2 regions of the Rhodoplanes sp. P11 genome follow, and region 1 is predicted to be linked to the other one. Evidence: predicted binding sites of a transcription regulator. Region 1 holds the regulator's gene; the other holds the start of a gene.
What was found. The regulator LexA, encoded in region 1, represses DNA repair genes until DNA is damaged. The targets are predictions, from matches to a motif close to TGTTCNNNNTGTGTTCNG.

Region 1 (3,557 bases):
ATCCAGGAGGTATCGGCCCGCGACGGCGACCGCGTGACCTTCTCGACCGCCGGGGCGCCCGGACGCCATGTCCGGCGGCGCGGCCGCGATTTCTCGGAGGGCGACGTGCTGCTGCGCCGTGGCCGGCCCCTGACGATCCGCGACCTGGCGCTCGCCGCCGCCATGAACCACGCCAGCGTGCCGGCATATCGCCGGCCGCGCGTCGCGCTCGTCGCCACCGGCGACGAGCTGGTGGCGCCCGGCGCCGATCCCGGCCCCGGCCAGATCGTCCACTCCAACGGCTTCATGCTGGCGGCGCTCGCCCGCCGCGAGGGCGCCGAGGTGCTCGATCTCGGCATCGTGCCGGACCGCCTGGACGAGACCGTCGCGGCCATCCGGCGGGCACGCGCCGCCGCCGTCGACGTGCTGGTCACCACCGGCGGCGCCTCGGTGGGCGACTACGACATGGTGCAGGACGCCCTCACGGCCGAGGGCATGGCGCTCGCCTTCTGGAAGGTCGCCATGCGGCCCGGCAAGCCGCTGATGAGCGGCCGGCTCGGCCCGGTCCATGTGCTCGGGCTGCCCGGCAACCCGGTCTCGTCCTTCGTCGGCGCCGTTCTGTTCCTGGTGCCGCTGCTCCGCCGTCTCCAGGGCCGCGACGACGTCACGCTTGCGGTCGAGCCGGCGGTCGCCGCCCGTGACCTCAAGCCGAACGACGAGCGTGCCGACCATCTGCGCGCGACGCTCTCGGTCGACCCCGAGGGCCGGCTGGTCGCCACCCCGGTCGGCGATCAGGACAGCTCCCTCCTCGCCCCGCTCGGGCTGGCCGACGCCCTCCTGGTGCGCGAGCCGCATGCCGCCGCGGTTCCGGCGGGCGGCCTGTGTCGGGTGATTCGGCTTCCGGCCTGAGCGGTCGGGTATTCTCGGCGTCGCCGCGGCGTCCCCCGCCGCCGACATGATCTGTCGCTCTGCCAATCTCTTAGGGCTAATCTTTGGTCCTAGGGATTGCTCGATTCGATCGCCCGACATTAAAGGGTTGCGGAACACATAACGAACATATAGGGTATGTTCATGATTTGTTTAGGCGGTTCGGGTGAACTGCCTGGGCGGATGTCGGGGGACCTCACATGCTGACTCGGAAGCAGTTCGAGCTGTTGCGTTTCATCCACGAGCGACTGAAGGAGAGCGGCGTTCCGCCGTCGTTCGACGAGATGAAGGACGCGCTGGATCTGCGGTCGAAGTCCGGCATCCACCGGCTGATCACGGCGCTCGAGGAGCGTGGCTTCATCCGCCGGCTGCCCAACCGGGCCCGCGCCATCGAGGTGATCAAGCTGCCCGACACGGTCGGCCACGGCGCCATGGCGGTGCGGGCACGCGGCTTCACCCCGAGCGTCATCGAAGGCAATCTCGGCCGCGTCCGTCCTCCCGCCCCCGAGGAGGACGGCACCCGTCCGGTCGCCGTGCCGGTGATGGGGCGAATCGCCGCCGGCACGCCGATCGAGGCGATCCAATCCAGGAGCGCCATTCTCAACGTGCCGCCCGAGCTGCTGGGCGCCGGCGACCACTTCGCCCTCGAGGTGCGCGGCGACTCGATGATCGAGGCCGGCATCCTGGATGGCGACATCGCGCTGATCCGCCGCTCCGACAATGCCGACACCGGCGACATCGTGGTGGCGCTGGTGGACGACGAGGAAGCCACCCTCAAGCGCTTCCGCCGCCGCGGCGCCTCGATCGCGCTGGAGCCCGCCAACACCGCCTACGAGGTGCGCATCCTTCCCCCCAGTCGGGTGCGCATCCAGGGACGGCTGGTCGGCCTGATGCGCCGGTATTGAGAGAGAGACCGGCTGGACGCCCGGACGGCGGCTACGTTGCGCGACGGCACGAATGCGGCGCGCTGTGGACTCCGGGCTCGTGCACGAACCGATCGTGGATCGTGGACCGTGGCCCGGGTCGAGCGGAGCGACATCCGGGGCGGCTGTAGCCCGGGGTCGAGCCAGGCGAGACCCCAGGGATTCGGGGACGGGCGGTGAAAATCGTATCGCTTCCCGGGACCACCGCCGAACACCGCACCGGCAGCTCCGGATGTCGCGGTGCTCCATCCGGGCTACGGCCTCGTGCGGACGACGCCGGCCTCCGGCCTCTCGCCGTCATGGCGGGGCTCGCTTTGGCCATCCATCGTTCTGCGGCAGCCCTGTAGCCCGGGGTCGAGCCACGCGAGACCCCGGGGATTCGGGGACGGGCGGTGAAAATCGTATCGCTTCCCGGGACCATCGCCGAACACTGCACCGGCAGCCCCGGATGTCGCGGTGCTCCATCCGGGCTACGGCTTCAGGCGGCCGTGCCCGCTGCGCTGAAAACCGACCGTGGCCCGGGTCGGGCGGAGCGAATCCGGGGCGGGGCGAACTCATCCAGGGCGCCGGGTCGTGCTGTGCTCGGCCCGTCGAAGCGCTGTTTGCGCCGGCGCAACGCTGACCGATAGGTCCCGCCCCGGCCGTCAGGGCGCATCGTCACGGTCCGGGTCAGCGCTCGAACGGTCCGGGTCGGGACCCGAACGGTCCGGCGCGCCGCCAGCGGACATGCCTTTCGGTGCGGCGCTCACCGGGTCGGCGGTCGGCCCATCCTCGGCCTCGAGATCGTCCGTCTCTGGCGTCGCGTCCGGAAGGCGACGCGGCGGCTGCGGCATGGGCGTGACGCCGGTCGCCCCCGCTGCCGGATCGGGCCCCCGGGCCGCGATCGCCGGCGCCGGTGACCAGGGGCGATCCGTCCCGGCCAGGCGCGTCGGCACCACGACGAAGTCCTCGCCCACCCGCCGCAGCGCCAGGGCGCCGGTCTCCCGCAGCATCGCCCGGTCGATCACCATGGCCCGGCAGCCGGGCGGCGGATCGCGCGTCGACACGATCAGGGCGGCGCGCCGGCAGTCGTCGCCGAAGGCCGCGGCGGTGCGCGGCACCGCGACGGCGCTGCCGTCCGCGAGGTGCGCCACGCAGCCGTCGGGGTCGCAGACGAAGCCGCCTCCGCGTCCACCCGACGCCTCGGCCGCCGCCGGCAGCCGGGCGTCCCCATCGGCGGCGAGCCAGTCGCGGGTGGCGAGCGCCAGCGAGCCGGTGCGCATCACCACGAGCCGCCCGTCGGCGCCGCGCACCGCCACCGTGTCGCCGCCGGGCGCGATCAGCACGTCGGGGCGCGGCGTCGCCATCGCCCACAGGGCCGCGCCGACCAGGAGCCCCGCCCCGGCCCAGCGCAGCGGCGTGCGCAGCAGAGCCAGCACGACGAGACCGAGGCTGGCGACCACCAGCGGCCCGATCCCGAAGGCGGCGATGCGTCCGACCGCCCCGGGCAGCCCGGCGACCCACAGGGCCACCGCTGTCATCCAGTCGATGCCGGTTCCCATCAGGCGCCACAGCGGGCCGTCGAAGCCGAACGGCAGCAGCACCAGCCCCAAGAGCCCGGCCGGCATCACCAGGCCCGACACCACCGGCATGGCGGCGAGATTGGCGAGAACCCCATAGGGGGCGAGCCGGTGGAAGTGGTAGGCCGCGAAGATCGTGGTGGCGATCCCGGCGACCAGCGAGGCCACC
Region 2 (3,557 bases), on a different contig from region 1:
ACGGGCTTGATTCGGCCCCGCATCATCCGGCCGCGCACCACGCCGTCACACAGGCGAACGCCGGCGCGGATCACCACCAGCAGGGCCGCCGGGAGCCCGACCAGGTGCAGGCCGACCAGCACCGCCGCCATCAGCCGCACGTCCGGCTGGCTCACCGCCGCCAGCACCACGGCGGGGGCCCACAGGGTGGCCGCGAGCACACCGTTGAGAAGATCCACCACCGCCGGCAGCGGCGCCTCGGGCAGGCAGCGCCAGACGAAAAGCTCGGACAGCGGTTCCAGCCGGCAGGCGCCGAGACTCGTCAGCACGGTGGCGCCATGGTCCAGCGACCACCAGGTGATGCCCCACAGGATCAGGTAGGCCACGCCGATCATGCGGACGGCCAGCCGGCCGTCGCGGTCGAGCCGCTCGCGGAGCGTCGTGCGAAGCGACGTGCCGAGCGGTGTCGCGGCCCCCTCGACGAGGACGGGAGCGGTGGCGTGCAGGGCGTCCGGAAGCGCCCGCCGGGAATCGTGTCGCGCCATGGTTTCCCCTTTCGAGGCCATCCTGGCCGGCGGCGCTGACCTGGGCGTTGTCGCGCCGGCGCGAAGTCGCGCCTCGAAATGCGGCGACTTGCACGGATTGTGGCAAGGTCTCGGAAAGGCTTGCCGGATGCCACAGAGCGCGAAACGCGGTACGCGGCCTGCGGCGCAAGGCAAGAGGGTGAGCACGACCCGTGGAACATGCTTCCGCGCCGAGCTTTGCCGCCGCGCGAGATCACCGCCGCGCGAGATCACCGCCGCGCGAGATCACCGCCGCGCGAGATCACCGCCGCGCAAGAACGCGGCCGCCCCAGATCGCGGCTCCCCCATCACCGCGCGACACGATGCCCCGCGGACACCCTGCCTCCAGTCAGCCGCCGCGGACCGGCGGCATGGTCAGGCGCTCGCGCCGGCAGGCGCGGCGGTCGACCTCCGGGCAATCGCGGAAGCCGAGCTCGCGGTTCAGGCAGATGCGCACCTCGCTCAGCCGGTTGCGGCTACAGCCGACCGCGATGCCGGTGCGCGGGAGCCCGGGATTGGCCCTGACGAAAGCCTCCTCGATCTCGTCGGGCGTCACCGTGAGAGGGTCGGCCGGCTCGTGATAGATCTCCGGGATCTTGATCACCGCACGCGCCTTGCGGACCGTCTCGAAATAGGCGCGCGCCGACAGCCCCGAGCAGACGCCGTGCTTGTCCCATTGGTGGAAGACGAGGCGCGGGCTCGGCATCAGATCCAGCATGGCCGAGACCTGCTCGCGGTTCAGCCGGGGCGCCGGCACCTGGCAGTACTCCGGAAAGCCGCGCTCGTATTGCGGCCACAGGCCGTGCACCACGAACGAGAACGGCCGCGCGCCGCATTGCGGATCGCTGCGCTCGGTCCCGCCGCGCTCGCGATCGGGATCGGAGCGGTTACGGCCGTCGCGGTCGCGACCATCGCGCTCACGACCGTCGCGCCGCTCGGCCGCCGCCGCGCACCAGGACGGCGACCACGACAGCGACAGGACATAGAAGTCGAACTGGCCGGGCTCGTTCTGGCGCCGGTCTGGCTGCGCCACTGCCGATCCGCTGCCCGCGACACCGAGGCCCATCAGCACGACTCCGGCCAGCACGCCGCGCCACCATGCGCCCATCACCCGCCGGCCGGGCCGGGCCGCCGCCCAGGTCGCGGCGTCCGCGTGGACCGCCCGCGCGAAGCTCCCGAACCGTGCCGCCGACAGCACCCCACCTGCCGCCGATTCGGCCGCATCCCCTGCGGCCCCGCCACGCCATGCCGACGAGGTCATGCGCCCCACTCCCGATCCCATTCCACGGCCCGCCGATCGCTTGTCGCCAATCGCCGCGCGACCTCACGAAGCTTAGCAGAGACAAAGAACATTTCAAGAACACAGACCCTCGCCGTCCACGCTCCGGCCCGCGTCCCTCGCATCGGGGTCGAGCCCGGCGACGATGTCCGTGGGCTCGCCGGCGGGCGGTTCGGCGCATCGCCCCCGCGTCCGCGCCGCCGGGCAGGCCAGCCGTCACTGCGTCGCGAACTTGAAGGCGAACAGCAGGGCCAGAATCACGACGGCGGGCTTCGCCTCGCGGAAGCGGCCCGAGACGATCTTGGCACCCGCATAGGTGAGGAAGCCGAGCCCGATGCCGGTGGCGATCGAGTAGGTCAGCGGCATGGTCACCGCCGCCACCACGGCCGGCGCATACTCGGTGACGTCGTCCCACGCGATCTCGGCGAGGCCGCGGGTCATCAGGCAGGCGACGTAGAGCAGCGCCGCCGCCGACGCATAGGCCGGCACCATGCCGGCGAGCGGAGCGAAGAACAGCGCCAGCAGGAACAGCAGCGCCACCACCACGGCCATCAGGCCGGTGCGCCCGCCGGCCGCGACGCCCGAGGCGCTCTCGATGTAGCTGGTCGTCGTCGAGGTGCCGATCAGCGAGCCGAACATCGCCGCGAAGCTGTCGGAGATCAGCGCCTGCCTCATGCGCGGCAGCTCGCCCTTCTCGTTGAGGAGGCCGGCCCGGTGGGTGACGCCGATCAGCGTGCCGGCATTGTCGAACACGTCGATGAACAGGAAGCTGAACACGACGATCAGGAAGGTCTGCTCGGCCAGCGCCGAGAAGTCGAGTTGGAGGAAGGTCGGCGCCAGCGAGGGCGGCGCCGACACCACGCCCGTGTAGGTGGTGAGGCCGAGCGGCAGCCCGATCAGCGTCACCACGAGAATGCCGATCAGGGTGCCGCCCAGGATATTGCGCGAATTGAGGGCGGCGATCGCCACGAAGCCGACCAGGCACAGCACGGCGGCCGGCTCGCGCAGGCTGCCGAGGGTGACCAGCGTCACCGGATGGTCGACGACGATCTTGGCCTGCTCCAGCGCGATGATGCCGAGGAACAGTCCGACGCCCGCCGAGATGGCCAGCTTGAGGTTGAGCGGAATGGCGTTGATGACATACTCGCGCAGCCTGAACACCGAGATCAGGAAGAACAGCACGCCCGAGCAGAACACCGCGGCGAGCGCCTGCTGCCACGAGTACTTGTAGGTGAGGACCACCGTGAAGGCGAAGAAGGCGTTGAGCCCCATGCCGGGCGCCAGCGCCACCGGATAATTGGCGTACAGCCCCATCACCAGCGAGCTGACCGCCGCGGCCACGCAGGTGGCGACGAACACGGCGCCCTTGTCCATGCCGGCGGCCGAGAGGATCGTCGGGTTGACGAACACGATGTAGACCATCGTGAGGAAGGTGGTGACGCCGGCGATCACCTCGGTGCGCACGGTCGTCCCGCTCGCCGTCAGGCCGAAGTAGCGGTCGATGAATGATGCGCCCTGCGGCGCCGCGTGGTCCGTCATGTCCAGTCCCCCTCGACGGCCGACACGCTGCCGGGTGCGGCGTGCCGACCCCCGGCTGGAAGTTGTAATCTGCGCCATAAACGGCGGCAATCGACGCCGGCGCACGCAGTTTAACGGAGCTGTGGACGAGACCGGATACGCGACACGGCACCGCAGGCGGAACCATCCGGCACTGTTTCGCGTTGTACGACCGCTGC

Region 2: a site for LexA is predicted at 1,888-1,905, ahead of ACFQUV_RS01280 (ribonuclease T2). Genes of this name have one in related genera too.

Annotation. Positions count from the first base shown of each region.
Region 1 covers NZ_CAXWGY010000019.1:388,830-392,386, forward strand. Annotated here, with positions in the region: gene glp (gephyrin-like molybdotransferase Glp) at 1-888, shown strand, start outside; gene lexA (transcriptional repressor LexA) at 1,107-1,811, shown strand; gene ACFQUV_RS20950 (ComEC/Rec2 family competence protein) at 2,474-3,557, opposite strand, start outside.
Region 2 covers NZ_CAXWGY010000001.1:272,649-276,205, forward strand. Annotated here, with positions in the region: gene ACFQUV_RS01275 (hypothetical protein) at 1-524, opposite strand, end outside; gene ACFQUV_RS01280 (ribonuclease T2) at 892-1,650, opposite strand; gene ACFQUV_RS01285 (NCS2 family permease) at 2,038-3,360, opposite strand.